4 regions of the Colwellia sp. KU-HH00111 genome follow, and region 3 is predicted to be linked to each of the others. Evidence: predicted binding sites of a transcription regulator. Region 3 holds the regulator's gene; each other region holds the start of a gene.
The links. Region 3 encodes sigma-54, which starts transcription at its own class of promoters, with help from an activator protein. Its sites were predicted from a motif close to GTTGGCACGNNNNTNGNNT; they were not measured.
Positions count from the first base shown of each region.

Region 1: the regulator sigma-54 is predicted to act here: its motif matches at 5,689-5,707, upstream of ABXG98_RS16375 (EF-hand domain-containing protein).
Region 2: the regulator sigma-54 is predicted to act here: its motif matches at 2,579-2,597, upstream of fliS (flagellar export chaperone FliS).
Region 4: the regulator sigma-54 is predicted to act here: its motif matches at 4,551-4,569, upstream of glnA (glutamate--ammonia ligase).

Region 1 covers NZ_BAABWO010000010.1:65,002-73,212, forward strand. The annotation lists gene ABXG98_RS16340 (acyl-CoA dehydrogenase) at 1-1,059, shown strand, start outside; gene ABXG98_RS16345 (CaiB/BaiF CoA transferase family protein) at 1,059-2,273, shown strand; gene ABXG98_RS16350 (AzlD domain-containing protein) at 2,322-2,630, opposite strand; gene ABXG98_RS16355 (AzlC family ABC transporter permease) at 2,627-3,364, opposite strand; gene ABXG98_RS16360 (LrgB family protein) at 3,464-4,150, opposite strand; gene ABXG98_RS16365 (CidA/LrgA family protein) at 4,147-4,515, opposite strand; gene ABXG98_RS16370 (hypothetical protein) at 4,719-5,060, opposite strand; gene ABXG98_RS16375 (EF-hand domain-containing protein) at 5,200-5,541, opposite strand; gene ABXG98_RS16380 (sensor histidine kinase) at 5,996-7,540, shown strand; gene ABXG98_RS16385 (hypothetical protein) at 7,537-8,169, shown strand; gene ABXG98_RS16390 (sigma 54-interacting transcriptional regulator) at 8,174-8,211, shown strand, end outside.
Region 2 covers NZ_BAABWO010000001.1:599,860-608,070, reverse strand. The annotation lists gene ABXG98_RS02655 (sensor histidine kinase) at 1-568, opposite strand, end outside; gene ABXG98_RS02650 (sigma-54 dependent transcriptional regulator) at 820-2,319, opposite strand; gene fliS (flagellar export chaperone FliS) at 2,650-3,042, shown strand; gene fliT (flagellar protein FliT) at 3,069-3,368, shown strand; gene pseB (UDP-N-acetylglucosamine 4,6-dehydratase (inverting)) at 3,840-4,841, shown strand; gene pseC (UDP-4-amino-4,6-dideoxy-N-acetyl-beta-L-altrosamine transaminase) at 4,860-6,011, shown strand; gene ABXG98_RS02625 (aldo/keto reductase) at 6,008-6,868, shown strand; gene ABXG98_RS02620 (GNAT family N-acetyltransferase) at 6,881-7,471, shown strand; gene ABXG98_RS02615 (cytidylyltransferase domain-containing protein) at 7,461-8,211, shown strand, end outside.
Region 3 covers NZ_BAABWO010000005.1:39,413-47,623, reverse strand. The annotation lists gene rapZ (RNase adapter RapZ) at 1-673, opposite strand, end outside; gene ptsN (PTS IIA-like nitrogen regulatory protein PtsN) at 753-1,205, opposite strand; gene hpf (ribosome hibernation promoting factor) at 1,224-1,511, opposite strand; gene ABXG98_RS10460 (RNA polymerase factor sigma-54) at 1,557-3,074, opposite strand; gene lptB (LPS export ABC transporter ATP-binding protein) at 3,167-3,928, opposite strand; gene lptA (lipopolysaccharide transport periplasmic protein LptA) at 3,925-4,467, opposite strand; gene lptC (LPS export ABC transporter periplasmic protein LptC) at 4,472-5,110, opposite strand; gene kdsC (3-deoxy-manno-octulosonate-8-phosphatase KdsC) at 5,107-5,670, opposite strand; gene ABXG98_RS10435 (KpsF/GutQ family sugar-phosphate isomerase) at 5,670-6,641, opposite strand; gene ABXG98_RS10430 (calcium/sodium antiporter) at 6,678-7,664, opposite strand; gene mlaF (phospholipid ABC transporter ATP-binding protein MlaF) at 7,903-8,211, shown strand, end outside.
Region 4 covers NZ_BAABWO010000002.1:415,941-423,014, forward strand. The annotation lists gene glnG (nitrogen regulation protein NR(I)) at 1-1,124, opposite strand, end outside; gene glnL (nitrogen regulation protein NR(II)) at 1,181-2,260, opposite strand; gene ABXG98_RS06125 (DUF4124 domain-containing protein) at 2,375-2,893, opposite strand; gene glnA (glutamate--ammonia ligase) at 3,079-4,485, opposite strand; gene typA (translational GTPase TypA) at 4,900-6,717, shown strand; gene ABXG98_RS06140 (hypothetical protein) at 6,857-7,074, opposite strand, start outside.

The DNA of each region.
Region 1 (8,211 bases), on a different contig from region 3:
CGAGTACTTGAAGCTAATAGGCACGAACACTTTGACCGCGAAATAATGCGTGAATTAGGTCAGTTGGGCTTGTTAGGAGCAACGTTACCAGCAAAATATGGTGGTAGCGAAGTAAATTATGTTAGTTATGGATTAATTGCCCGTGAAGTTGAGCGTGTTGATAGTGGTTATCGTAGTGCTATGAGCGTGCAGTCATCATTAGTTATGCACCCTATTTATAGCTATGGTACTGAAGAACAACGACTAAAATATTTACCTAAATTAGCGTCGGGTGAATGGGTTGGTTGTTTTGGTTTGACTGAGCCTAATTCGGGTAGTGACCCTGCGTCTATGAGCACTCACGCAACTAAGGTTGATGGCGGGTATTGTTTAACAGGTAATAAAATGTGGATTACCAATTCACCTATTGCTGATGTTTTTGTGGTTTGGGCTAAGCTCGAAGGAAAGATCCGTGGTTTTGTACTAGAAAAAGGCATGGAAGGGTTATCAGCGCCAAAAATTGAAGGTAAATTTTCATTACGTGCCTCTATCACCGGTGAAATTGTTATGGACAACGTGTTTGTTCCTGATGAAAATATCTTCCCTGATATTAAAGGGTTAGCAGGGCCTTTTGGTTGTCTTAATAAAGCACGTTACGGTATTGCTTGGGGCGCATTAGGTGCAGCAGAATTTTGTTTTAGCTCTGCTAGACAATATTCAATAGACAGACAGCAATTTGGCCGCCCTTTAGCCTCAAACCAATTAATTCAAAAGAAATTAGCTGATATGCAAACTGAAATCAGTTTAGGTTTACAGGGATGTTTGCAAATGGGACGTTTGATGGATGCCAATCAATGCCCCGTTGAATTGATTTCTTTATTAAAACGCAATAACTGTGGAAAATCGCTTGATATTGCCCGAGTTGCTCGTGATATGCATGGTGGAAATGGAATTAGCGACGAGTTTGGCGTGATCCGTCATGTGATGAATCTTGAAGCAGTTAATACCTATGAGGGCACTCATGATGTCCATGCGCTTATTTTAGGCCGTGCTATCACGGGTTATCAGGCTTTTTGCTAATGACTAGCGCATTAAAGCACATTAAAGTTGTCGATTTAAGCCGAATATTAGCGGGGCCTTGGGCTTCGCAAATGCTGGCTGATATGGGCGCAGAAGTTATAAAAGTAGAGCGCCCGATAAAAGGTGATGATACACGCTTTTGGGGGCCTCCTTTTATCAAACAAGCTACTCAAGAGCAGCCACCGCAAGCGGCCTATTTTCATTGTGTAAATCGTAATAAGCAATCGATAGCGATTGATATTACCCAAGCACAAGGTCAACAAGTGCTTAAAGACTTAATCGCTCAAGCGGATGTGTTAATTGAAAACTATAAAGTGGGTGGCTTAGCAAAATACGGTCTTGACTATCAAAGTGTGAAAAAACTCAATCCGCAATTGGTGTATTGCTCGATCACTGGTTTTGGTCAAACGGGTCCTAGCGCACATAAAGCCGGATATGATGGCATGATTCAGGGCGAGGGAGGGTTGATGAGTTTAACCGGTGAGCCTGATGGTATGCCGATGAAAGTGGGGGTTGCCCTAGTTGATGTGATGACCGGACTGTATAGTTGCAATGCGGTACTGGCTGCATTAATGGCACGACAACATACCAACGAGGGACAACATATCGATATTGCGTTGCTTGATGTGCAGGTAGCGGCATTAGCCAATCAAGGGATGAACTACTTAGCGACAGGTGAAAATCCACAGCGCTTAGGTAACGGCCACCCTAATATTGTGCCGTATCAAACCTTTGCTACTCAAGATGGTAGTATGATTTTAGCGGTTGGCAATGACAGCCAGTTTGTGAAATTCTGTCAAGTGGCTCAGTGTCCAAAAATTGCGGAGGATCCTTGGTTTGCTTCTAACGAACAGCGGGTGATTAATCGTGACAAATTGATCCCTATTTTAGCCGCCAAACTTGCATCACATAAAAGTCAGTGGTGGTTAGAACAACTTGCAGAGGTTGGGGTGCCCTGTGGTCCGGTGAATACCTTAGAGCAAGTCTTTAATCACCCACAAATAAAGCACAGAGAAATGGTGCGAAAAATCGCTAATCAACAAGGGGAGCAAATAGATACGGTTGCATCACCGATAAACCTTTCAGCGACGCCATTGCAATATAGCAATGCAGCGCCTGACTTAGGGCAGCACAGCTATCAGGTGTTATCAAAAACATTGAACTACAGTGATGATGATATTAGCACGCTATTTTCTAAGGCGGTGGTGAGTTGAGGTTATACCATTTACATCGTTGAGTGGTTATAAAAATTTGCCAGGTATTTAAATTAATTTTAACAATACAAATACGGTAAGACTGGTGCCCAAGGTTAAGTAAACACTATGACTTTTATAAGCAGTAATAATTGCCACCGTTGCTGCTAATAAATAGGGGTTAGTTAAGCTAGTATTAAAGCTATTCTCTTGGATAAAAATAATAGGTACCCAAATTGCTGTTAACACTGCGGGAGCACTAAAACTTAAAAAGTGCGTGGTTTTAGCGCCGATACGTATGGGTAGTTTAGGGTGTAAAAATAAATAGCGACTTGCAAACGTAATAATGGCTAATAAAACGATGGTTATAAGTGTCATGGGATGTCCTTGTTATTTTTCATTATAGGTGTTTTTGCTTGTTTATTGGCGGTTATGTAACCGCAGTACATAGCAATAAGCGAAGCTATTACTAAGCCTAATTCCCAGTTAAATAATTTAAATAGCACAGATAAGCAACCAGCAACGACTACCGTCACTAACATTGCCACATTAGTAATTGATGGAATAACTAATGCGATGAATGTTACGGCAATGGCAAAATCTAAGCCTATACTCGTTAAATCAGGTAAATAACTACCAGCGACAATACCAATGATATTCCACAATAACCAACACAAGTAGAAGCTCCCACCGGCACTAATGGCATATACTAGTTGAAGATTTCCTTGATAAGCTTTTTGATCTCCAGAAAGTGCAAACAGTTCATCAGTTAATAAAAATCCTAGACTGCCACGCCATTTGAAGGGCAGATTTTTCAACTTATCTCTAAGGGCTAAACCATATAAAAAATGCCGAGAACTAATGATCAAGGCAGTAAATAGAATTGTGGCTAATGGCGTATTGTCATTGATCAACTCAATAACCACTAGTTGTACAGCACCAGCAAAAACTAAAATGGGCATTAACAGAGCTTCCAAAACGCTGAAGCCACGTTGTATCGATAAAGAGCCGCATAATATGCCCCACGGCAGTACAGCAAGGTTTAAAGGCAACATAGCCAATACACCTTTTTGTATTATTTTTAACCTAGCCTGTTTTCTATTAAACGACATCGCATACCTGTTGTTGGTTTTTCTGACGGTGTGACATTAATAAAAGCATCATGGTTTTGTTAATGTCAATTGAGTGATGTTCTTAATTAAGTTAGTTTTTTAAAGAACAAGGGTGCTGATTAGCCAAGCAAATAACGGGGCTAAAATAGCAGTTAAAATTCCACTGATTACTAATGCTAAAGAGCTGAACGCACCTTGCTCTGTGCCTACTTCCATTGCTTTTGCAGTACCAATAGCATGAGCGCTACACCCCATGGCTAAACCTTGTGCTTGTTCATTGGTGATGTTAAACAGTTTGAGTACAGTAAAACCTGCTAGAGCGCCTAATAACCCCACCGCAATTACAACGGCAGCGGCCAATGACGCTAAACCGCCTACTTCATTGGCAATGGCCATAGCAATAGGACTAGTGACTGATTTTGGTAATAACGATAACAATAATACCTTGTCTTGGGTTAGTAATATTGCCATTAGCAAGCAGCTTGATATACCTATTACTACGCCAGCAAAGCAACTGATCATGATAGGGATAAACTGCTTTTTAATTTGAGATATTTGATAAAATAATGGAATAGCTAGTGCTACCACAGCTGGCTCTAGTAGCCAAACAAAGGGTTGATTGGCCTCTGCGTAGTGCTGATAATTTAAGGGGGTAAAACTAAATAGGGCAATAAAAAATAAAATGCTCACTAATAAAGGGTTTGCCAAGGGATTTTGTATCGGTTGTAATATTTTTCGAGCGGCTAAGAAAACTAATGTAGTGGCAATCAAGTAAGCATAAATCATTTTACTAACCTTTGATATATCCAGCCAACACCGACTAAAACAGCCAACGTACTCACTACACTGCTTACAATGATGGTAAACCAATGGTTCGATAATAATTCAGTGTATTGCAATAAGCCTACGCCTACAGGTACAAAAAAAAGCGTGATATAGCTGAGTAAAAAATTACCGGAGGGTAACACTAAGTGTAGCGGGAGTATGCGGGCATTAAGCGCAATAAATAACATCAACAACCCAAAAATACTACCGGGAATAGGGACATGGGTCAGGTACTGCAGCGCTTTTCCTAAATAAAGAAAACACAATAGTATTAAAGCACTTCGGGTGAAATGACCTATTGAAATCAAACGCGTTTTATTTAGCATAATTTAGTACAACACATTTACCATCAATCACTGAGAGTTTTGCGGTGAGTTAAGTGGCAAGTATTATACCTAAGTGCGATATCCTATCAATACAAGGGGCGTGGTTATACCTTTATAATTATTGTGTTCGACACTGTTACTCTGAAGCCAAAGCGATGATGTCAACGTTTAGATAGCAGCATAATGTCGTTATAGTTGTGTATTTAAGCTTGTTTTAATGCCTTGCTAACTTGTGTCTGTGCAGCAGGTTGCAGCGTATAGTGGGTGTTTGCACATGGAGAAAATAAACTATTGTTTGAATCAAGCGTCATATCGTCAATAGCCATTTGCTGACAAAAGTGTGTAAATACTTCAATATCTTGGTTACTAATTTTTTGTTGGCTTTTTTGCATTATGCCGTCAATGTATGCACTGCTGCCATGTAAGTTAATATTAGCAATAGCGCTATAAGGCTCGCCATATTTTTCAACACGTAAAGCTCTGACCATTTTTACTTCAAAAATCCAATTATCAATTTTTATATGGCGTTGTATTATTTTGCTCATTCGGATTTGCCTCTGTCGATACACATCCATGCGTTTATCATTATTTAATGTAGGGTAGCTAAAATATAAAAAAACCGACTGAATAGTTGGGAGAACAGTCGGCTAAAAGGGGGTAAAACTGTCGCTAAGATGGTTATTATTAACCGGTACTTTTGGCTAAATCGGTAATTTTACCGTTAACTTCTTCAAGGTAGTTATTGAATTCAGCTTCATCTATTTGCTTATCTTGGTTGGCATCAATTTTATTAAACTCAACGTTTAATAAGTGGTTTTGGTCAGCCGCTGCTTCATTTTGACTTAATATGCCATTTTTATCTTGGTCAAATGCGGCAATTAATCCTGAAAAGCTTGATAGCTTAGCTGGTTTAGTTAATGTTGATTGCGCCTTTTCTGTGATTTTATCTTCAGCCTTGACAAAACTCGAAGCAAAAGCAATGGTAATGACTAAGGCAGAAACCTTAAATAAACTAACGTTTTTCATATGAGATCCTTGTGTATGATTATCGGGTAAAACTTAAGGTTTTATTTATTAAAACAAAACCATTAAATATATTTTATGCTTGTTCACGGTAACTCTTAGTAAAAAGTAGAGAATAAAGAGTGATGTGATCCAAGTTCAATCTAGTAATAGCACACACTGTGCCAACTGTTTATGTTATTGTATTTTAAGTAAAAAATCACATTGTGGTTAATGCGACTGTCGCCAGATAGCAACAGGTTATTTAATCCGAGAAACTTTCTCATTGATAAATCGCCAAAAATTAAAATTAAATTTTAAATATCAATGAGATACGTATTTATGTTTGTAGCTTTACCTTGTCTCTAAATAGAGACATCATTGTATTTATCATGAAAATACTCTAAAAAGGCGTTCATTAGATCAAACTTGTATTTTACTGTAACTGAGCGTTAATAAACGTATAAGGATTTTTTCCGTGTTCTGGTTCGATAAATTGATGATTATCGTTAGCAATAAATTGCATATCGTAAAATCACTTTCTATTAAAAGGCTAACCTTACTTGGGTTTTCGCTAGTGGCTTTTCCATTGGTGGTAGCGCTATTGTATAGTGCCAATCAAGTTAACGAACTGTCTAAACAAGGTGAACGTTCTATCTTTACTGTGGCAGAACTCATCAATACCAGCCAACAAATGAGTAGTACCTTAAAAAAAATGCAACGTTATGCCAGTCAGTATTTGGTTTTGCAAGATAAGGAGTTGATGGTTAGCTATCAAATAGAGCAACAGTTACTTTTAACTACAAACGATAGACTTAGGCAACATCAAGATGAAAAAATCAGAAAAAAAACCAGGCAATTTGCACAAGCGATTTCTCTCGTTGACCAAACGATCACAACGATATCTGCTGGTTCATCAAGCAATGATTCCCCAGTAGAGAAAGTCTCGCTAGAAGGCTTGCAAACACAATTTAAACACTTGATTGCAATCAATGAGCAAATAAACACCCGTATTAGTGAATTAATAAACCAACAAGCGCAAACTATTAAAGATGCTACGGCTAAGGTCAGTAAGACCTTATTGCAAAGTTTGTTTATCATTCCTGTTTCGCTGTTGATTGCTGGTATATTTATTATGTTAATTACGCAACCATTGAAGCAATTAACGTTAAAAATACAGCAATTACAACAAGGTAACTTTGAAGCGGGTGTTGAGTCTCAGGGGGATCTTGATAAAAGTAGTGTGGTGCTTGGCTTTGTCGAAGTAAAGGAAATTAATGATGCCTTAAATAGTATGCGTGACCGGTTACATGTTTTAGAGTTACAGAAGTCGAGTTTTATTCGCCATATTTCACATGAATTAAAAACCCCATTAGCGGCTATTAGAGAAGGAACAGAGCTACTTTACGACAATAGCGTAGGTAGGCTAAATAGCGAACAGCAAGAAGTCACTAAAATTATTCGCACTAGCACCACAAGGCTACAGGGGTTAATTGAAGCCTTACTAGATTTTAATATTGTTTTAGACTCAACAAGTTTGCAAGACAAAGAAAGTATCAATTTTTCTGTACTCATTGAACAAGTACTCAATGATCGGACGCTAGATATCAAACGCAAGCAATTAATAATAGAGAAACACTACCCAGATATTACCTTTGAAAGTAATGCCAAACAACTTAATGTGATTATTGATAATTTACTCTCTAACGCCATAAAATATTCACCAGAGCAAGGCGTTATTACTATTTCAGCTCAGCTTGTTAAGCAACACCTCGTCTTTTCAGTAGAAGATCAAGGCGCGGGGATCAAAGCTGAGCAACAAGACAAAGTCTTTGATGCCTTTTATCAAGGGACGCCGCCTAATGATTCTTCAATTAAAAGTAGTGGTCTTGGTTTAACCATTGTTAAAGAGTTATTATTGAGGCTAAACGGCCAAGTGTCAGTGCAGAGCCAAACAGTATCACCCAGTGGTACCAAATTGGAAATCACACTCAACAGTATTGTAAAAGGAGCGCACTCATGAAGTTAGTCTTAAATCTGTTTAACAATCCACATAAGTGTGTACCAAGCTTTAAATTCACCCAGAGGTTGCCATTGAAAAAAGTTATTTTAATCCTAGGGGGGATTGTTTGCTTGTCAGCCTGTCAGCTAACTGAACCGTATAGCAATGCTAATTCCCTTGTTTCAAATACAATAAATTATAGTCAGTATTACTTGGCGTTAAAAAATCTGTCAAAACCTGAGTTACAACGTGAAATACAACTACAACAGTTAAAAGAATCACAAGGCAGTATTGCAGCAGAAATAAATTTAATGTTGCTACATAGCTTACCTAACTCACCGTCACATAATGTTTATAGCGCTAAATCTAAATTGAATGAGCAATTAAAGCGACACGATAGCTATCAGCTAAACTCAGACGATCAGGCTTTTTTTAGTTTACTTAAAGACCAACTGAATCAGCAATTATTTTTATTTCAAAAATTAATTAATCAAGAGTTAGCGCATGATAAACAAGCAGAAAAATACAGTATTAACGATAAAAAGCAAAAAAATAAAATTGCCGCTTTAGAGCTAACAGTGGCACAACTAAGCAAACAAATAACGCAACTTAAAAAAATAGAACAAACGATCAGCGGCCATGGACACTAACACAATGAAATTATCTGAACAGGTAGCCTGTAATAGTCAAGA
Region 2 (8,211 bases), on a different contig from region 3:
AAGAAAGTCGTTGCATTTGCCCAACTTTATCTTGTAATAAGCGCGTTTCGGTTAGATCCGTGATCATGATTAACTGCCCAGGCTGATCACCTAAACTGGTAATCTCTAGTTTCACTCGTCGACCGTCTTTGAGAGAAACTTCGTGCCAATCATCCGCTCTAGGTTTGAATGAACGGGCAATAACCTTAAACCATGGTTGACCTAAAATTGGCTCGTCAAGTAGCCCCCTAGCAACTTTGTTGATTTTCACCACAACACCGTTACCATCAAGCATAACTAAACCCGTTGGCATCAATTCAATAAGTTGATCTGCCATTTGTGACTGGGCTGGCTGAAGAGGCTGAGTCTTAGCGAAGTCAAAATGAACTTTTTTTACTTGCAACACAGGATTAGGCTGTTCAGGCTGCTGTGAAACTTGTTGTGATACTTGGGCGCGCAATAACGCTAACTCACCAACAAAGGCTTCTTTTTCTAAGAAAGCCTCTGGCGCTTTTTGAGTATCAGCCGTTAAGGGGATGTTTACTGGGTTAAAACCATTATGAGCAATAAAATGCTGTGCTAGTGCCATAAAACCAACGTCCAAATAAAGTATATTTCACATTGATTAAAGCATTTTACATGCCATAGTTTATTTTTAATGTTTTCAGTATATTATAAGTAAAACAGTCATCATGGTACTGTCAAACTATTGGCTATTAATACCTATAATGAAAATTCTATGTCGTGACTTTTGAAAATTCATCATGATAAAAAAATGCTCCTAACCACGAAGCATTTCCTTTTATTGATCTCTTTTACACTCAATTCTATAGTTTTCGGCTATGCTGGTTTTTGTAAATCATATTTTCGCATTTTTTCAACTAACGTTGTTCTGCGCATCCCTAAAGTTTCTGCAGCCCTAGCAACAACAAAATCATGTCGAGTTAACGATTGGGTAATCAGTGAAACTTCTAATTCTGCTAGGTGTTCTTTTAAATTTAAACCGTCTGAAGGTAGAGTACTGCTATCAAGAGTGTCAAGTTGGGAAGCATTTTCTAAGCCACTTTCGTCCTTATCATCAACATCGTCTTCGTCGTAGTCAAAACCCGAGAACAATTCATTGATCACATCTTGTTCATTTAGCTCTTCTGGATATTCAGGGGTATAAGCTTCGGTATCAATATGTTGGTATTTATGGGGTAACTCCGCCACATCTACAATTTGATCACCATACATAATTAACATACGTTCAATTAAATTCGATAATTCACGCACATTTCCATCCCAAGGATGTTCCATTAAAGACTCTATTGCTTTTTCAGTGAAGCGAACAGTTCTGTCTTGTTCGCTTTCAAAACGAGTCAATAATTCTTTCAATAACAGTGGTATATCTTCTTTTCGATCACGCAAGGCTGGTGTCTCGATTGGAAACACATTTAATCGATAAAAAAGATCTTCCCTAAAATCACCGCTTTTGATCATCTTTTCTAAATTTTGGTGTGTTGCGGCAATAATGCGAACATCGGCTTTTAAACTTTTGCTGCCGCCAACTCGCTCAAACGTTCGCTCTTGCAATACCCGCAATAATTTAACTTGCATTGGCTGAGGCATGTCACCAATTTCGTCTAAAAATAAAGTCCCACCTTCAGCCAATTCAAAACGACCTTTTCGGGTAGAGATAGCGCCGGTAAACGCACCTTTTTCATGACCAAATAATTCACTTTCCAATAACTCTGCAGGTATAGCGCCACAGTTAACAGGAACAAAGTTTCCCTTAGCACGCTCAGATAGGTTATGAATATTTCGTGCTACCACTTCCTTACCGGTGCCAGATTCGCCTAATACCAAGACACTAGTTGGTGACTTGGCCACTTGCTCTATTAAAAAACGCACCTCATGCATTGGCTTACTCACCCCCACTAAAGAGCGAAATAAAGCATTTGATCTCATTTTTTCTGAGGTACGTGGCAATTTATTATGGTATTGATGACAATGATGAATCAACTCTGTTAGTTGTGCGTAATTTAAAGGTGTCGATAAACTCGCAATTACATTCACATAGCCATTCAATAAGTTGGGATCAAGCACATCATGCAATAAAAAAGGTATTTTAGGGTGACGTTTAACAAGTGATATAGTTTCAGATGATAGTTCACCACTAAGTATCACAGTCAGCAGGTGCTCATTTTTTTCAAGAAGCTCTAAAGCTTGTGCTTGAGTGCCTTGAAAAAAATGCTCTCCGATAAAAGATAATACTGTAGCCAACTGCGAAGAGCGGCTGTCGTCATCATCAATAATAAGAATTTTTTTGTGTTCTGATATAAAAATAGGATCACTCATTGTTGATTATATTTTTCTTTATGCTGTATTACGCTATATTTAATTCTAGCGTTTTCAAATAAATTGGCAACAAACTTTTGACACTAGCATGTCATTAAATTGACTTATGCCTTATTAATCGGGTTCTTTTATTTTTTTCGTATGTTTTTATAGCAATTTTACCTATTTACCCGTGCTTTTATAAATTGCTATTGCACTCAAGGTTTATTTGTTCGATAGTACTAAACTTCTAATCTATGTTTTAAATCTGACAATAATTTTTGGCTCGATAGTTGCTTGTACATAGTAACTAACAGTACAACACTTTTAATTGAATTGAGTAATATCATTATGAGAGCATCAATAAAGAAATACAGAAATGCCAATACAGACAATGTTGCTGACGCTGATCCTCATCAACTTATCAGTATTATTTTCAAACACATTTTAGCTAATATCGCCATAGCTAGTGGTGCAATTGATAGAAATGAGATTGAAAATAAAGGTAAATGTATCACCAAAGCAATTGCTTTAGTGGGCGAGTTACAAGACAGTCTTGATATGGAACAAGGCGGGGAAATATCATCAGGGTTATTTGATTTGTATGACTATATAGTTCGCTGCCTTTTACAAGCAAACTTGGAAAATGATGGTGTAAAACTAGAGGAAGTGAAAAAACTAATTACTGAAATTAAAGAAGGCTGGGACGCTATCCCTTCGGAAAAAAGAGTAAAGCCGACATAACATAACTTAGAAGGCAGCTCACACCAATGAAAGATATAGAACGTGATTTAGATTTTATTTTACTTAAAACTAATCAGCTCGCTACGGTTATTAACCAACAAGATTATGATCTGCTTGAGTCTAAAGAACTCATTAGGCAACAGTTAATAAAGCAATTTTTTGTTGATTATTCTGCTGAGGACATTGTCGCTGTCAGTGACAAATTTCAACAATTGGTTACACTTTCAACTGACATTACAGAACAATGCGAACAGATTTTCGAACAAAGTAAACAAGATATTTTAAAAATAAAGCAATCTGCAAAAATTAAGAAAGCATATAAATAGCGCATCAACTACCTATCTACTTTCACTCCCAGACTGAATGATTTTCAAACAAAAACATTAAAGATCTTATTACTATTGCCGATAACAGTGCATAAATGTGCTAATAGTCGAGAGCGTTTATGTCCTTATCGGTAAATACAAATATTGAAAGCTTCAAAAAGAAACGCCTTTGCAGCAGAGGTAAAAATATTATTCGGAGAAAGTGTCTGTCAACTATCCAACAGTCATCGAGTGCAATTATCTCCCAAGCAAATAGCAGCCTATCCAGTGTTTTGAGTTTGTTTTCTTAAGTAATCATGTTTTTTCCCATTAATCTCTCTTCAGGCATGTTTATTGCTTTGATATATATGCTTTAATCTATAATATATAGTAAAAAAATATTCAAAATATAAAACTCAAGTAATGTCATTTAGACCTCGAATCTGCTGCTTAGATCCGAAAATGCGCATTACACTGTTTGGAGACTAGTGTATGTTTACTAATAAAACCGTGTTGATTACCGGTGGTACAGGTTCTTTCGGAAAAAAATATGTCAAAACGCTACTAGAACGCTATTCCCCAAAAAAAATAATTATTTATTCCCGTGATGAATTAAAACAATTTGAAATGCAGCAAGTGTTCAACCAACCTTGCATGCGATACTTTATCGGTGATGTGCGCGACAAAGAGCGTTTAACTCAAGCGATGAATGGTGTCGATTTTGTTATTCATGCCGCTGCATTAAAGCAAGTTCCTGCCGCAGAATATAACCCAATGGAATGTATCAAAACCAATATTAAAGGCGCTGAAAATGTTATTGCCGCTGCATTAGCGCATAATGTAGAAAAAGTTATCGCACTCTCTACTGATAAAGCAGCAAACCCTATTAATTTATACGGCGCAACTAAGTTAGTGTCAGACAAGCTATTTGTTGCAGCTAATAATATTTCTGGTGGACATAAAACAACTTTTTCAGTGGTTCGTTATGGCAATGTCGTTGGCTCGAGAGGATCAGTAGTCCCCTTTTTTCAAAAGCTCATTAACGAAGGAAGCACTGAAATTCCTGTTACACATGCCGATATGACTCGTTTTTGGATCACTCTTCAAGATGGTGTCGACTTTGTACTGAAAAATTTTGAACGTATGCTAGGTGGTGAAATTTTCATTCCTAAAATTCCATCAATGCGAGTTATCGATTTAGCTAAAGCCATGGCGCCTGAATTACCGATAAAAATTATCGGCATCCGACCTGGAGAAAAACTCCATGAAATAATGTGTCCAGCAGATGACTCATATCACACTTACGAATATGACGATCACTTTGTAATTGCCCCTAGTATTATTTTTTCTAGTCGAAGTAATGACTTCACAGTTAACGCTATACATGAAAAAGGCAAACAAGTAGAAGCTGGCTTTGAATATAACTCAAAGAATAACAATGAATTTTTATCACAAGATGGGCTATTAAATTTTAACACCTTGGCTGATCTATAGCTTTATATGAGTTTAAATATGATCCCTTATGGAAAGCAAGATATCAATCAACAAGATATTGATAGTGTCATTAGCGTATTACAATCTGATTGGTTAACCCAAGGGCCTCAAGTACCTTTGTTTGAACAAGCCTTATCAGAAAAATGCCAAGCAGACTATGCAATTGCAGTAAATAGTGCGACTTCAGCATTACACATTGCTAATTTAGCATTAGGGGTTGGTAAAGGTGATATTGTTTGGACAAGCCCTATTACGTTTATCGCCACCGCAAATAGTGCACTTTATTGTGGTGCCAAAGTAGATTTTGTTGATATCGATTTATGCTCTGGCAACATGTCCGTAGACGCATTAAAAATAAAATTACAATGGGCTAAAAAACATAATTGCCTGCCAAAAGTGGTGATCCCAGTACATTTAGCAGGCCAATCATGTGATATGGAATCTATTCAAATGCTTGCTAAAGAATATGATTTTTCACTAATTGAAGATGCTTCTCATGCTGTAGGCGGAAAATATCAACACTTTCCTATTGGTTGTTGTCAATATAGCGACATTACCGTATTTAGTTTTCATCCGGTAAAAATAATTACTTCAGCTGAAGGTGGCATGGCATTAACTAATAATAAAATGCTTGCTAAGAGTATGCGTGCTTTGCGCAGCCATGGGGTAACTGCAAATCCAGAGGAGATGACAGAGCCAAGCCATGGTCCTTGGTATTATCAACAACTACTACTTGGCTTTAATTATCGAATGAACGATATACAGGCTGCTTTAGGTGTATCACAATTATCACGAATTGATGAATTTGTTAAACAACGTAACCAATTGGCTACTCGCTATAACCTTGCTTTTGCCAATACTAATATTACCCTACTGACCCCTAGCACTGATAAATTGTCAGCTTATCACTTATATTTAATATTATTGCCTGAAGCGAATGCTATAAAGCATAAACAAGCCATTGTGAACTTAAGAGCACATGGCATTTGTGCTCACGTACATTATATTCCCGTTCACCTACAACCCTATTATCAACAAATAGGATTTAAAACAGGTGATTTCCCCAATGCTGAGCAATATTATCAACGGGTGATTTCATTACCCTTATACCCTAATTTAACTCGTTCAGAACAACAACATATAATTGAACAAGTGAAGCTTTTAGTATGAAACTTGCCCTAGGAACTGCACAATTTGGTTTAGATTACGGTATTACCAATGTACAGGGGCAAGTATGTCCAAGCCAGATAAATAAAATTTTAACACTCGCAAAGCAAGAAAACATCAACACTTTAGACACAGCACCGGCTTATGGCAACAGTGAAGGTATTTTAGGAAAAACATCACTATGTTCACAGTTTAACATAGTAACAAAAATACCTGCTTTAAAAAGTGATGAGTCATGTGTCAATCAATACGTCAATTCAAGCTTAAAGCAACTTCATATTGAGAAACTCACTGCTGTATTGTTTCATCAAGTCGATGATATAATCAGCTCTCCACTCGCAGAAAGTCGTTTTAATTCCCTTATCAAATTAAAGCAAAAAAATAAAATATCTAAAATTGGTATTTCTGTATATACGCCAGAGCAATTGGAGTTTTGCATTAAACACTACCCAATTGACATTGTTCAACTACCATTAAACATAATAGATCAGCGATTTATAACAACTAATTGGCTTAAAAAATTGGCTGATATTGGAGTAGAAGTACATTGTCGCTCACTTTTTTTACAAGGCTTATTACTCGTTCCACCTGAAAAGTTACCGAGCTACTTCACTCCTTTTAAAGACTATTTTAATTGTTTTTCAGAGGCAGCCCTACAATTAAAAGTAACACCATTAAGCTTAGCCTTAGCTATTGGGTTACAGCATGACGGTATCAATAAAATAGTGGTTGGATGTTGTGATGATAAGCAGCTATCAGAAATTATTAGTGCCTACACAACCGCTAAAACAATTAATGAGGACCTATCTTCATTCGCTTGCGACAATGAGAAATTGGTCATTCCGAGTAACTGGCATTAAGGAAATGAAACCATGAAAAAAGTCTTATTTGATGATAAAAAGTTTTTAGAGAATAACAATATTTACCTTCGAAATGTTTGCTTAACTGATGTTAACGACAGTTATTATCAATGGTTAAATGATCCACAAGTTAATCAATTTTTAGAAACGCGCTTTGTGGTGCAATCAAAGGAAAAAATTGCTGAATTTGTGACGAGTAAAGACGGTGACCCTAACGAAATATTACTCGCTATTTGTGATAAAGAGCAGGACTTACATATTGGCAATATAAAACTTGGGGCAATTAATTGGTATCACCGTCGCGCTGAGATAAGCTTACTAGTGGGGAATAAAAAATATTGGGGTAAAGGCATTGCTACTCAAGCAATACAATTGATCAGTGAATTTGCATTTCAAACACTCAACTTAAATAAACTAATGGCTGGTGCTTATCAAAATAATATTGGCAGTATTAAAGCTTTTCAAAAATGTGGCTATAAAATTGAAGGCGAAGTTGAAGACTATGTATTGGTTAACAATCAAGGGGTTGCATTGATTAAGCTTGGTATCACGGCTAAACAATTTTTATCACATCAAAAAGAAGCGGCCCCTCATGAGCATTAATGTCATTTTGCAAGCTCGGCTTTCATCTACCAGGCTTCCTGGAAAGGTGTTGAAAGATATCGTTAACAAACCTATGCTTGCGCTACAAATTGAACGCATTAAAAGAGCGGAGTTTATTGACAACATTATTGTTGCCACCAGTGTTGAGCAAGCTGATGATGCAATTGAGCAATTATGTAATAAATTAGCTATTCCCTGTTTTAGAGGCAGTTTAAATGACGTACTCGATCGTTTTTATTCAACACAGCTGGCTTTTCCAAGTGACCATATAGTGCGCCTTACAGGAGACTGTCCACTAATAGAGCCGACTATCATTGATCAGGTTATTGATTTACATCTAAAACAAGCAGCAGATTATACCAGTAATTGCCTTACTCCTTGCTTACCCGACGGCTTGGATGTTGAAGTGTTTACCCATAAAGCACTAACTGTCAGTTGGCAGCAGGCCGTCAAACCCTCTGAGCGTGAGCACGTTACCCAGTATATGCGCAATCACAGTGAACTATTTAGATTAATAAATTTTCAATACCAGCCAGATCTTTCTAAGCACCGTTGGACTGTAGATGAACCGAGTGACTTTACATTAATTAAAACAATATATGAAAATTTATACCCAATTAACCCAAACTTTACTATGCAAGATGTATTAGCCCTGCTAAAAAAACAGCCGGAATTATCCGATTTGAATAGCAAATTCAACCGAAATCAAGGTTTAGAAAATTCCATTGCTTATGATAAGG
Region 3 (8,211 bases):
AGCTGTTAATTTGCCAGATGAACTTAGTGACTATCGGTTGACTAGCAAGAAAATCTTGTACTGGTTGCTCTAACCCTGTGTGAGGTTTCAATTGTTTATCCCAGTGCGGATTAGGTAGAAATCTAGCATCGAAAACATAATCAGCATCGGTTGGAATACCATGTTTAAAGCCAAAAGATTCAAAAACCAGTACCATTGAGCCTGTTTTTTTTCCTAAAATCCGCTCTCTTACTAAATCAGCTAACTGATGAGGACTTAATTGACTGGTATTAATATATAAGTCGGCCTTGGTAGAAATAGGGGTAAGCAGTTTTTTTTCTAAAGCAATAGCTTGATCTAAAGGAATATTCTTTTTAATTAATGGGTGTAAACGTCGAGTTTCGCTAAAACGGCGAATTAAATCATCATCATTGGCATCTAAAAACAATGTGGTCACTTCAACCGCATTAGGTAAATAGGCGATGATATCTAAAATATCGCGCGGATCTTTAGGCAGGTTACGCACATCTAAACTTACCGCAACATTTTCGTAATCATGAATAACTGTGTGGGTTAATGCAGGTAGTAAATTTACTGGAATATTATCTACACAATAATAACCTAAATCCTCTAACACCCTTAAAGCGACAGATTTTCCTGAACCTGAGCGGCCACTAACAATAATTAGTTTCATAGTGGTGAGATCCCAGAGTTGAGTTTATTCACTGAAAATATTGGTGTTTGTGCTCTAGGTAAAGTCATGTATTGCTAACTTATATTGTTTGTTGGATAAGGTTAAACATCTCTTGTTTGTTAGTACATTTGCGTACTTTCTTTGCCGTTTTACGTTCACTAAATAGTTTAGCAATACTTTGTAAGGTTTCTAAATGTTCTTGGGTGTTATCTTGAGGAACAAACAGACAAACGAAGATATCAACCGGCTTGTTATCTATGGCATCAAAATCAATAGCGTGCTCAGTCGTTATGAAAACTGCAATTGCCTTGCTGGTATTGTTTAAGCGGCCATGAGGAATGGCAATGCCATTGCCAATACCGGTACTCCCCATTTTTTCTCGATTAAGTAAACTGTCAAGCAAATCACCGGGGCTACTATCGCCTAATTCATTGGCTGCAAGTTGGCAAATTTGTTCGAGCAGTCGCTTTTTACTGCTTGCTGGAACTGCACATTGAGTACAGTCCAGCGTTAAGATATCTTGTAATGTCATAATTAAATAAGAAGAAAACTAATGTTGGGTTATTTTGCCTTTGTATTTGAGTACTTGGCGATCTAATTTGTCAACGAGGGTGTCGATAGAATTATACATGTCTGTGTTGATGGCTGAAGCATGAATTTCAGTGCCTTTTAGGTGAATAGTTGCTTCGGCTTTTTGATCTAATTTTTCAACGGTTAAGACAACATGCACATTGTTAATATGGTCGAAATGTCGCTCTAATTTGGTCAACTTGGTATTCACGTATTCGCGTAACGATGAAGTGATTTCTACATGGTGTCCGGTAAGGTTAATTTGCATAATATTGATCCTTATTTACGTAAATTTAGAAAATATAAACACAGTTTATAATAAACTCTTACGTTGATTTGACGGTGGTATAGACAAAGATTCTCTATATTTGGCTATGGTTCGCCTAGCAACGTTAATTCCCTGCTCGGCCAATAATTCGGCCATTTTACTATCACTTAGCGGTTTAGCAGGTATTTCCGCTAAAATGAGTTTCTTAATTAAAGAGCGAATAGCCGTCGATGAACACTCGCCACCATTTTCAGTGCCAACATGACTAGAAAAGAAGTATTTTAATTCAAAAATTCCTCTGGGCGTATGCATGTATTTTTGGGTAGTCACCCTAGAAATAGTTGACTCGTGCATTTCTACAGCTTCGGCTATATCATTTAGCACCATAGGTCGCATAGCTTCTGCACCATGCTCTAAAAACCCTTGCTGTCGTTGTACAATACAATTAGACACTTTTAATAAGGTGTCGTTGCGCGATTCTAAACTTTTAATAAACCACTTGGCTTCTTGTAAATTGGCGCGAATAAATTGGCCATCGTCACTGGAAGACTTAGTTGTTTTGGTCATCGCTGCATATTGCTGGTTTACCGATAATTTAGGTGCAGTATCAGCATTTAATTCGACAACCCATCGGCCATTTTTTTTCTCAACCGTGACATCAGGTATCACATATTGATCGTCACTTTTAATGACAGTATCACCAGGGCGCGGGTTCAAACTCTGAATTAAGCGCATGACTTCTCGTAATTGCTCTTCTTTTAATTTAGTTTTGCGCATTAATTGACGGTAGTCACGGTTGCCTAATAAATCAATATGCTCACTGATGATTAGCTTACTTTCGGCTAAATAAGGCGTGTTTGGTTCAAATTGATTCAATTGAATGAGTAAACAATCGGCAATAGATCGAGCGGCTACGCCAATGGGATCGAATACATTAATACGCTTTAAAACCGCTTCAACTTCATCAAGTTCAAGGTCTTCTATACCAACGCTATCTAAAATATCTTCGCTGGAAACGGTTAAATAGCCCGCGTCATCTACGGCTTCAATAATGGCGATAGCGACAGCACGGTCTGTTTCTGAAAAAGGTGTAAGCTCCATTTGCCATAACAGGTGATCTTGAATTGAATCAGTGGTTTCGCCTTGGTATGTGTAATCTTCTCCGGGGCTACTGACGGCGCCGGTATTTGACACACCAGCACTGTAACTTTCTTCCCAGGTAGTATCAATGTTTAGCTCTTCAGGAATATCATTTTTTTCCATTGCTTCGGTGGTGCTGATTTCATCAATGGTGGCACTAGCCTCTTCACTGCCGTCATTGGTATTTTTGTCGGCGGTTGAAACCGTTGCAGAATAAGCTTCTTCTAGATTATCAGTATTATTATCGGCATCATTATCTGATGCTTGCTGATCATTAACCTCAAGCAAAGGGTTATTTTCAAGCACTTCTTGAATTTCTTGTTGAAGCTCTAACGTTGATAACTGCAACAGCTTAATAGCTTGTTGCAGTTGTGGCGTCATGGTGAGTTGTTGTCCTATACGGAGCTGCAGAGTTGGGCGCATCTACCTTATATACATCCTATTCATATTGTTTCTTTTATTAACTATGCTCGCTTAATAGTAAGCATAGCCTAAGTTTGTAGTGTATGTGTTAACTATAACGTGAATTGTTCACCAAGGTATACATCTCTCACCTGCTGATTTGCAAGAATTTGATCTGCATTGCCTTGTGCAATAATTTCACCATGGCTAACGATATAAGCATGTTCACAAACATCGAGCGTTTCACGAACATTATGGTCGGTTATTAAAATACCGATACCACGCTCTTTAAGGTGAATGATAATTTTTTTTATATCGCCAACCGAAATGGGGTCAACCCCAGCAAAAGGTTCATCAAGTAGAATGAATTCAGGCTCTGCGGCAAGTGCGCGAGCTATCTCTACTCGCCTTCTTTCACCACCCGACAAACTCATGCCTAAATTATCTTTAATATGGCTGATATTAAACTCTTCTAATAAATGTTCCAAATGTTCTTGTCTGTCTTGTTCGCTAAGGCCTTTTTGCGTTTGTAAAATGGCCATAATATTGTCAGTAACGGTCAGCTTTCTAAAGATTGAAGCTTCTTGAGGTAAGTAACCAATGCCACGACGAGCGCGTTCATGCATTGGAGCAAGGGTAACATTCTCATCATTGAGAATGATTTGACCGTCATCGTTGGGCACTAAACCAACTATCATATAAAAAGAGGTGGTTTTACCTGCTCCATTGGGGCCTAACAGCCCGACAATTTGTCCGGCATTAACCGCTAGACTGACATCTTTCACCACGGTTTTACTTTTATATGATTTTGATAATCCTTGGGCAATTAAGGTCGACTGCTTATCATTACGCTCAGTATTATTTGTTATCGTCATTGCTTTTTCTTGCTTTGTTGCGCTTTTATTTGGGCGGGTTGCAAAATGGTAGTTACCGATTCGTTATCACTACTAATGGCTTCTAGCTTTTCACTAGATGTATTGTACGTTATGGTTTCACCAGTAACTTGACTACCCGCTTGCTTAACGAGGGCATTACCAGAGACCGTAATGATATGCAGTTCTGGCTGATATTTTATTTCATTGGCTTGTAAGCTAATTAAACTTCCATCTTCTAGTTGTTGTTTGAAGAGTGCAGGTTTGCCTTTAGCAAGGTAAGTATCTGACTTTTCTTTAGTAGTCTTGTTGGTTTGACTGTATACCTGAACTAGATCAGCCTCAATAGAAATTGATCCTTGATTGATACTCACCTCGTCTAAATAGCTGGCTATCTTGTTTTTAAGATCCGCAGATTGGCGTTTAGATTTGATAGTGATTTCTTGAGTGAGATCTTTCTTTGCCGCATTGGCAGGGGCAGCTAGGGTGAAAAGGAGAGAGCTTAGTAGTGCGCCCCTGATTACATTTTTAATTAATATCATAGGGCTAGCTATTGTTTTTTTTGTAAATAGTACGTACATGTTCGGTTAGTGTCATCTGTTTGGTGTTTAAGTCAATTATCAAACCAGAGCCATACATAGTGAAGTCCCTCCCTTGTACCATCACTGTTTGGTCTGAGCTGATAATATTAGTATTTAAATCAAGCTCTAAATATTTGCAATGTATTTCTTGTATCAAACTATTTGCATCGGTTGCGCTTAAGTGTACGCGATGATTTAAGATAACCCTATTGTTTTTGTAAAGTGTCGCCTCTTTTGCACTAAGTTTCCACGGATAACTGACTTTTTCTGTTTGATTATTGATCTCAGCGCTATTATTAGCCAATTTGTCTGCGCTGGAACGGTTACTGGCATTTGATTTGGGATATAAGGTGTAATTTGGTAATTCAAAGTGGGTGACTTCCAATTTAGCATAATGTTCCATTCTATCGGCAATGATAGCATGTGATAATTGACCCGATTTTGTATAGATATCACTTTTAAGGGCTTCAGCAATAAAATCTGGGCTGAGTTCACGGTCAACGCTTTCTTCAGGCATGATTTGAGAGTCGCGCCACTCAATAATGCCATAAGTTAGGCCGCCTAATAGTAACACTAATAACGCTAGGAAGTTGGTACGTGTCATACACTTGCGCCTGTTGCATTATCTAGCGTACCCTGACATTGCATAATTAAATCGCAGACTTCTCTAACTGCACCAAATCCGCCACGAATAAAGGTGGTGTAATCGGCCTGTGCTATCACGCTAGGATGGGCATCATGCACTGAAATTCCTAAACCAACCTGTAAAATACAAGCTAAATCTGGAATATCATCACCAATATAGGCAATTTCATCGGGCGTTATATTAAGCTCACTGGCCAAAGTAAGGAGCGCGGGTAATTTATCTTCTTGTCCTTGTATTATGTGCTTTACATTTAAAGCAGACATACGATTAGCGACAATTGCTGATTGCCTACCAGTAATTATTGCAACCTCAACACCACTGCTACCCAGTGCTTTTATGCCAAAGCCATCTTTAGTATGAAAAGCTTTCAGCTCTTCTCCGGCATTCCCTAAGTAAATTCTACCATCAGAAAAAACCCCGTCGACATCACACACCAATAATTTAATTTTTTTAGCGAGCGCTAGCACGTTGGGACTAACATTACCGTATAGGGTGTTAGGCTTGTGTATAGTATTCATCACAGTACTCCTGATCTGAGTAAATCGTGCATATTCATTGCCCCTATGGGGACTTGTTGCTCATTGACAATCACTAAGCCGTTTATTTTTTTCTCTTCCATAATGTTAAGTGCTTGGGCTGCTAGCATATTAGCATGTGCTACGGTTGGTGATTTTGTCATTACTGTCGCGATATTATCTTGGTGTATATCAATTTTTAAATCAAGAATTCTACGCAAATCACCATCAGTAAACAAACCAACCAGTTGTTGATTGTTATCAACAACTGTCGTCATACCTAAGCCTTTAAGAGACATTTCTACTAAGGCGTCTTTGATCAATGCACTGTTATTAACCACGGGTAAGCGTTCGCCTTGGTGCATGATATCACTTAAACGCAATAGCAAGCGTTTTCCTAAACTGCCACCTGGATGCGATAAGGCAAAATCATCGGCGGTAAAGCCACGGGCATTCAGTAAGGCAACCGCAAGTGCATCGCCCATTACTAAGGTGGCTGTTGTACTTGAAGTAGGCGCTAAGCCAAGTGGGCATGCTTCAATCGATACTTTGATACAAATATGGGTGTCAGCCAGTTTTGCTAATGTTGAGGTGGTGTTACCTGTCATAGAGATAAGTTTAGCGCCAATACGTTTTATCACCGGAATAATAGCTAATACTTCACCAGTTTCTCCAGAGTTTGAAATGGTTAATACCACATCATCTTTAGTGATCATGCCTAAATCACCATGACTGGCTTCGCCGGGGTGAACAAAAAAAGCAGGGGTGCCTGTGCTCGCTAATGTTGCTGCAATTTTACCACCAATATGACCTGACTTTCCCATACCTATAACAATAACGCGACCTTGACAATTAAACATTAATTGGCAAGCGCATTCAAAACTGTCATCAATATACTGAAGTAACTCAGTTATTGCTTGTTGCTCAATATTGATAACATTTTTAGCAAGTTCTTTAAAATTCTTCATGGCTATAATTATTCTCGTTAGGGTGTGATGCTAACTATACGTTTAATGAATGCTGGTTTGACTAAAAAGTAATACTTGGTAGGCGATAAAGCATATTAGTAATAATGCGCCTTTTAACCTCGTTAGTCTAAAGCTGCCAGACTTTCGGCTAAAACATAAGAGAAAAAGCAAGACAGTGATACCCAACATAATTGGCGTATCTCGAAGTGAAGCTTCAGCATTAACGGTCCCAGGAGCAATAATGCCAGCAAAAGGTAATACCGCTAATAAATTGAATATATTTGAGCCGACAATATTGCCCATGGCTAGATCGTCTTCTTTTTTCAATATACTGGCAATGCTAGCGGCGAGCTCTGGCAAGCTGGTGCCAATAGCAATAATAGTTAACCCAATCACCAGATCGCTGATACCGTAAGCTTTGGCAATAAATACGGCTGAGTCTACCAAAAAGTGTGCGCTGACTATTAAAAGAGTAATACCACAAACTAGCCAAAAAAAAGCGTTAAGAGTATTGGTAGACTCCGGAATTTCTAGTTCGGCTTCTAACAACATAGGATCATCAATGGGGCTGTTTTTACGTTGCCTTATAGCTCTAAAGAGAAGTACTGAAATAAAACAGATAAAGCCAATCATTAAGCCAATGCCTTCAGCAAAGCTAAAATAATCATCAGAAAAAATCCAATACGCCAACACAGTGATTACTAGCAAAAGGGGGAGTTCTTGTTTGATGGTCGTTGATGAAACCACTAACGGCTTTATTAACACAGTAAAACCGAGTACAAGGGCAATATTGATAATGTTAGAGCCAATCGCATTACCGATAGCGGTATCAGGAGAGCCTTGGATGGATGCCGCTGCAGCTACCATCATTTCTGGTGCAGATGAGCCCATAGCAACAATTGTTAGGCCAATGATCATGGGGGAAACGCCTAAGTTTTTTGCTAATGATGAGGCACCCAAAACAAATTTATCGGCACTCCAAACGAGTACGCTAAGGGCAACTAGTAATATACCAACGTGTTCTAACATTCATGACTCCATATTTTTGATGCTAAATTGTCGCCCGTTGTGAGCTAAATAAAAAGTAAATTATGCAATCGAAGGCAAAAAAGTTTGAGTTTGTCCTGTTTTACCTCAGCAATTGAAATGAAATGGCACGCTTTTACATTTTCTGACAATTTTTATCGGTTAAATGTTTAATTTTTAGTGAACAATCATAGGCGCTCAGGTAAAATTGCTGGTAACTTTTGACATGTAATAGCGCTAAATGACACCAAATCAAACCACATCCCCCTTAGTTGAAATAAAAAACCTGACCTTTAAACGAGGAGAGCGGGTTATTTATGATGACATCAGCTTGTCTATTCCTAAAGGAAAAGTTACGGCGATTATGGGACCCAGTGGCATTGGTAAAACAACTTTATTACGTTTGATTGGTGGTCAAATTCGTCCGCAAGCTGGGCAAATATTATTTAAAGGCAATGATATACCACAATTATCACGTAATGACTTATATGAAACACGTAAAAGCATGAGTATGCTTTTTCAAAGTGGTGCCCTTTTTACTGATATGAGT
Region 4 (7,074 bases), on a different contig from region 3:
TGCCCACTTGCCATCACGGTGAGAAATCGGCAAATATTTTCTAACTGTCTCACATTACCGGGCCACTGGCATTGCTGTAAAAAGGCAGCGGCTTTATTGCTGACGGTTTTAGGTTCAACACTTAACTCATTGGCGGCTTGTTTTAGGAAGTGTTGGCTCAATAGCCCGATATCTTCTTTTCGTTCACGCAAGCTAGGTAAGTGGACTCTAATCACATTTAAGCGATGGAATAAATCTTCTCTAAACTCACCGTTGTTGACTCTGTCTTCTAAATTTTGATGAGTGGCGGCGATGATCCTAACATCTACTTGTACTGGTGAGTGTCCACCAACGCGATAAAATTGCCCATCTGACAATACCCGTAATAATCGGGTCTGAATTTCTAGTGGCATATCGCCTATTTCGTCGAGAAATAACGTGCCACCATGGGCTTGTTCAAATCGGCCTTGGCGCACCGAGTTAGCGCCAGTAAACGCGCCTTTTTCATGACCAAATAATTCTGACTCAATTAAATCTTTTGGAATCGCGGCCATATTCAACGGAATAAAGGGGGCCTCTGATCGTGGGCTATGTGAATGCAGTGCATGGGCAACTAATTCTTTACCTGTACCAGATTCGCCATTGATTAAGACACTTATACTTGAGCGTGACAAGCGGCCAATGGCTCGAAATACTTCTTGCATTGCTGGCGCTTCACCAATTAAACCGGCAGCAAGAGGGGTTGCCTCTTTTTGTTTGTTCTTGGCATTTTGCTCGCGCGCATGGGTTAAAGCGCGTTTAGCTAGCGTTACCGCTTCGTCCATATCAAAAGGTTTGGGTAAATATTCAAATGCACCGCCTTTATAGGCATTAACTGCACTATCGAGATCAGAGTGAGCGGTCATAATAATCACAGGGATATTGGGGTGGCTCTTGTTGATTGCACTGAGTAACGTCATACCATCCATATCAGGCATTCTGATATCAGAAATAATGATTTCAGGCTGATCATGGTCAAGCGCTACTAATAAGTTATTAGCGCTTTCAAAAGATGCACTGGTGATATTAGCTTTGACAAAGGCTTTTTCTAATACCCAACGAATTGAGCTATCGTCATCAACTATCCAAACTTGTTCGGTTATCATCATGTTTTCTCTTGAGTTAAAGTGGTGGGCTTGAGTTTTCAGACCCTTTGCTTAAGTTATTTATTGTCGATTAATGGTAAAAGTATAATAAATTCAGTGTGTCCCGGTTGGCTATGACATGAAAGCTTACCATGGTGTTGGTTAATGAGTGTTTGTGCAATGGATAAACCTAAACCGGTGCCATTGGAACGCCCTGAAACCATAGGATAAAACAAGGTGTCTTGAATATTCGCAGGTATGCCTGGGCCATCATCAATAATACTAATTTCTACTGACAATTTTACTCGTTTGCCGTTAATGGTTTTGTTGCTGGCTATTCGGGTTTTTAGCGTAATAGTGTTATCAGGCGAGATTGCTTGAATCGCATTGTTAACTATATTTAAAACCGCTTGCTGTATTTTTTCCTGATCACATTCAATGGTGGGTATTGAAGGGTCATAGTCACGTTTTAACTGTATTTCTTGCTCGCTAGAAAAATTTATCACTTGGCAGACTTTTTCTAGTACAGAATGAATATTATGGCTTTTTATTTGTGGAAGCTGGTTTGGCCCTAATAAACGATCGACTAAATTGGTTAATCTATCCGCTTGTTCAATAATCATAGCGGTGTATTCTTGCTGCTCTGTATCCAATTCTTTATTCAGTAATTGCGCCGCACCGCGCAAGCCTCCGAGTGGGTTTTTAATTTCATGAGCTAGGCCCTTAATTAAGTCGCGGGCTGCTATCCATTGTTGTTGCTGAAAAACTTCAAGACTAATTTGTTTTTGTTGGTCTATTTGTTTGAATTCAATAAGTACATGAGGTGTGCGATTAAATTCTACCGCAGATGCAGTAACTTCGGCGGTAAAACGATGATTTTGGTTAAATGCAATGACAATTTCACTATCGGTAAACTCTTGCCCCGTTGCCAGCAGCTGCACTAAGCGAGATTCAGTGATGGAGGTGTTGGCAAAAACAAAGTCATAAGAACAACCATATAACTTATTTAAACTTTTTATTAGTAACGCTTCTGCAGCAGGGTTTAAATAACAAATGGTTAATTTTTGATCGAGAATAAGTACCGCGGTCACCAGTTGATTAGCCAGTGCTTGCTGATATCCTAATTTACGTTGTTGTATTATTTGCCTAGATTGCAAGGTAAAGCCCCATCATTACACTATTGATGCACCAATTTGGTGCTTTCAATTTTAGTATATTCTATAAAGGTTTTATTTGCAGCGCAAAATGCCGCTATTTGGTGCTAGATAGGGCTAATTAACCGAGGCGCGGTGCATATAAAACGTTATTATATCTGATGATGCAATAACCTTGCCTTTTTCATTTAATAACTGCATTTTTATTTGATGTTCACCGCGGTTGATATTACGTAGCGAAAAGCGGGTATCAGTTTGAGGGGCTTGGTAAGGCTCGCCATCTAAAACTAACTGAATTGTTAAACCCCGTTTAAAAATAGGTTTGATAGTACCTTGAATATATATTGAGCCTGTATTATCTCGAATCGTGCTGTTATTTTTGGGGATATTGATAAGTACTTGATATTCTTCTTTTATAACTTTTTTGTTGATATCTAATACTTGAGTTTCAACTGATGTGGATAATTTAATGACATTGTCAGGTTTGGTTATGACTTCTTCCGAGCCGGGCTTAAAAGTATCTGAATAAACTAGCTCACCCTTTTCATTACGCCACACATACACCTTAGCCGTACCTGCATTTACTGGCGTTGCTATTGCAATGGTAAGTAATATCAATAATAGAGTTTTAATCATAGTAACCTAAGTATATCTGCTTCCTTTAGATATAGCCAAACACCCCTAGTATAAACATAGGTAGTTATAATTTATACAATAATGTTAATATTTACCACTTAAAACTAACTTTCTTTGATTTTAAAGTTGAGCCATAAAAAAAGCCCATCGAAATGGGCTTTATAAAAAAGGTTTATTTTTACAAATTAAACGCTGTAGTACATAGCAAATTCAACAGGGTGAGTTGAGGTGTTAAGTAATTCACAATCAGCGCGCTTAAGGGCAATGTAAGCATCAATCATATCGTCATCCATTACACCACCAGCCGTTAAGAACTCTCTATCTGCTTCTAAAGCATCAAGCGCATCAGTTAATGATGTAGCAACTTGTGGAATCGCTAATGCTTCTTCTGCAGGAAGGTCGTATAAATCTTTATCCATTGCATCACCAGGGTGGATCTTATTTTTGATTCCGTCAAGGCCAGCCATTAACAATGCTGAGAATGCTAAGTAAGGGTTAGCCGCTGGATCAGGGAAGCGAACTTCAATACGTGCCGCTTTTGGTGATGGTACCACTGGAATACGAATTGAAGCAGAGCGGTTAGCAGCTGAATAAGCAAGCATAATTGGCGCTTCAAAATGTGGAACTAAACGTTTGTAAGAGTTAGTAGCTGGGTTAGTAAATGCGTTTAGCGCTTTAGCATGCTTGATGATACCACCAATATAGTAAAGTGCCATTTCAGATAATCCGCCGTATTTATCACCAGAGAATAAGTTAACGCCATCTTTGCCAAGAGATTGATGTACGTGCATACCTGAGCCATTATCACCAACTAGCGGTTTAGGCATGAATGTCGCTGTTTTACCGTATGCGTGTGCTACGTTATGAACCACATACTTATACACTTGAACTTCATCGGCTTTTAATACCATAGTATTAAAGCGACAAGCGATTTCGTTTTGACCTGCCGTCGCAACCTCATGGTGATGTGCTTCAACAACTAAGCCCATATCTTCCATAACTAAACACATTGCTGAACGAATATCTTGTGAAGAATCTACTGGAGATACTGGGAAGTAACCGCCTTTAAGACCAGGACGATGCCCCATGTTGCCTTCTTCATACTCAGTACCTGAATTCCAACATGCTTCTTTATCATCAACTTTAAAGAAAGAACCACTGATATCAGTGTCAAATCGTACATCGTCAAATAAGAAAAACTCTGGCTCTGGACCAATTAATACGGTATCGGCAATACCAGTAGAGCGTAAATACTCTTCAGCACGCTTTGCAACTGAACGAGGGTCACGGCTGTAACCTTGCATAGTATCAGGTTCTACTACATCACAACGAATGTTAAGGGTAACAGCGTCAGTGAAAGGGTCTAATACAGCAGAATCAGCATCTGGCATTAATACCATGTCAGATTTGTTAATGCCTTTCCAACCTTGGATTGAAGAGCCGTCAAACATTTTACCTTCTTCAAAGAAGTCCTCGGTAACTTGATGATGAGGAATAGAAACGTGTTGCTCTTTACCTTTGGTATCAGTAAAACGAAGGTCAATAAATTTGACGTCGTGTTCTTCTATTAAATCGAATACTGCTTGTGACATTTTGTCTCTCCAGTGGAAGTTAGTGTTAATTTTTTTGGTAAGCACCAATTGTTATGGCAAACAATAAGCTAATAGTATGCCAACTATAAAACCCTTTATAAACAAGCTCTTGCTTTTGATTAAAATACATCCTTGCACTGCTTTGGTGCGATGTGGGATCTTTATGGTGCATTCAAGCTTTCGTTGCATTTACTATAGACTATTTCATTCGATATTCCTGTAATTAATTGGCACTATTCGATGCTTTATTGTTATGGATTAAGCGTTATTTTTCTAAAAAAGGTGTTTTAGATAAGTGATATCTTTTTAAGCAAATCTGCTGTATAATGCGCGCCCAATTATAGCCCTAGTTATTTATATGCTGCCTTGTGTTTAGTTAGCTTATGAAATAATAGTAACAGCGAGTAAACGCCTGTGTTAGATAAATTACGTAACGTTGCCATCATTGCCCACGTTGATCACGGAAAAACCACTTTAGTAGATAAATTATTAGAACAGTCAGGTACGCTAGACGCACGAGGCGGTCTAGAAGAACGTACAATGGATTCAAATGATATCGAAAAAGAGCGTGGTATCACCATTTTAGCAAAAAATACCGCAATTAACTGGAACGACTACCGTGTAAATATCGTAGATACTCCTGGTCATGCTGACTTTGGTGGTGAAGTAGAACGTGTTATGTCAATGGTTGATTCAGTATTATTGATTGTTGATGCGCAAGAGGGGCCAATGCCGCAAACACGTTTTGTGACGCAAAAAGCCTTTGCTCAAGGTTTAAAGCCAATTCTAGTCATTAACAAAATTGATAAGCCTGGCTCTCGTCCTGATTGGGTTATGGATCAAGTATTTGAATTATTTGATAACCTTGGTGCAACTGACGAACAACTTGATTTTAAAGTTGTGTACGCCTCAGCAATCAATGGCTGGGCAACGTTAGAAGAAGGTGCTGTTGGTACAGACATGACACCGTTATTTGATACCATCATCAACGAAGTCCCTTCGCCTGTTGCCGACCCAGATGGCGCATTTCAAATGCAAATATCACAACTTGATTACAGTTCTTATTTAGGTGTAATTGGCGTTGGTCGTATTACCCGTGGTAGTGTAAAACCTAATCAACAAGTGACAGTGCAATGTGCAAATGGCAACATTCATAATGGTAAAGTAGGTAAAGTATTTGGTTACTTAGGCCTAGAACGCTATGAGTCTGAGGTTGCTGAAGCAGGTGATATTATCGCTATTACTGGTTTAGGTGAATTGAAAATATCTGACACTATTTGTTGTCCAAATGAAGTGGTTGGTTTACCTGCCTTGTCTATTGATGAGCCGACCATCAATATGACTTTCCAAGTCAATACCTCACCATTTTGTGGTAAAGAAGGTAAGTATGTTACCTCTCGTAATATCAAAGACCGGTTAGAAAAAGAATTAGTGCATAATGTTGCATTACGTGTTGAGCAGCTTGATGATCCAGATAAATTTAAAGTATCAGGTCGAGGTGAGTTGCACTTAGGCATACTTATTGAAAACATGCGTCGTGAAGGTTACGAATTGGCGGTATCACGCCCTGAAGTAATTATTCGTGAAGTTGATGGTGAGCTACAAGAACCCTACGAAACCGTAACCATTGATGTAGAAGAAGTACATCAAGGGTCTATTATGGAAAAAATGGGAACCCGCAAGGCTGAATTAACTGATATGGCGCCTGATGGCACTGGCCGTATTCGTATGGATTTCATCATGCCTAGCCGTGGCTTGATTGGTTTCCAAACTGAGTTTATGACCTTAACCTCTGGCTCTGGTTTGATTTACCACACATTCTTCGAGTATGGTCCTCACAAAGGTGGTGATATAGGCCAACGTAAAAATGGTGTAATGATCGCAAATGCTACGGGTAAAGCCTTAACTAATGCAATATTTAACCTACAATCACGTGGCAGAATGATGATCGGTCATGGTGTTGATGTTTATGAAGGTCAAGTTATTGGTATTCATAGTCGTGATAACGACTTAACCGTGAATGCGCTTAAAGGTAAGCAACTAACTAACGTGCGTTCATCGGGAACTGATGAAGCGCAAACGTTAACACCACCTATTTTAATGTCATTAGAGCAAGCGTTAGAATTTATTGATAACGATGAGCTGGTAGAAGTAACACCAGATAACATTCGTATCCGTAAGAAGTTCTTAAAAGAGAGCGATCGTAAACGTGAAGGCCGCAGTGCTAAGTAGAGTTTAGATACGCTAGCGTTATTAAAAAAGCCGTTTGATGGTGTATCAAGCGGCTTTTTTTGTAATCGCAGTTATTAATCCGTTTGGTATAAGCCATAGCTCACCCAAAAAGTATTGCATTACATTACATTACGTTGCGTTAGTTATCGTTTTTATAAGTAGCGGCATCTAAAATTGAATATAAATGAAAAATACCGGCAATAATTGCTGGAATTATCAACCACCAGAGTGCATAGCCACCCACGCAAACAATTGCAAAAATAATTGCAGGTAAAACCCTTCCTTGCACTAACTGCCCTAAGCCGGGAAAAAATATATTACATATTGCCGCAATTACATTACCACCTGAACCTTGAC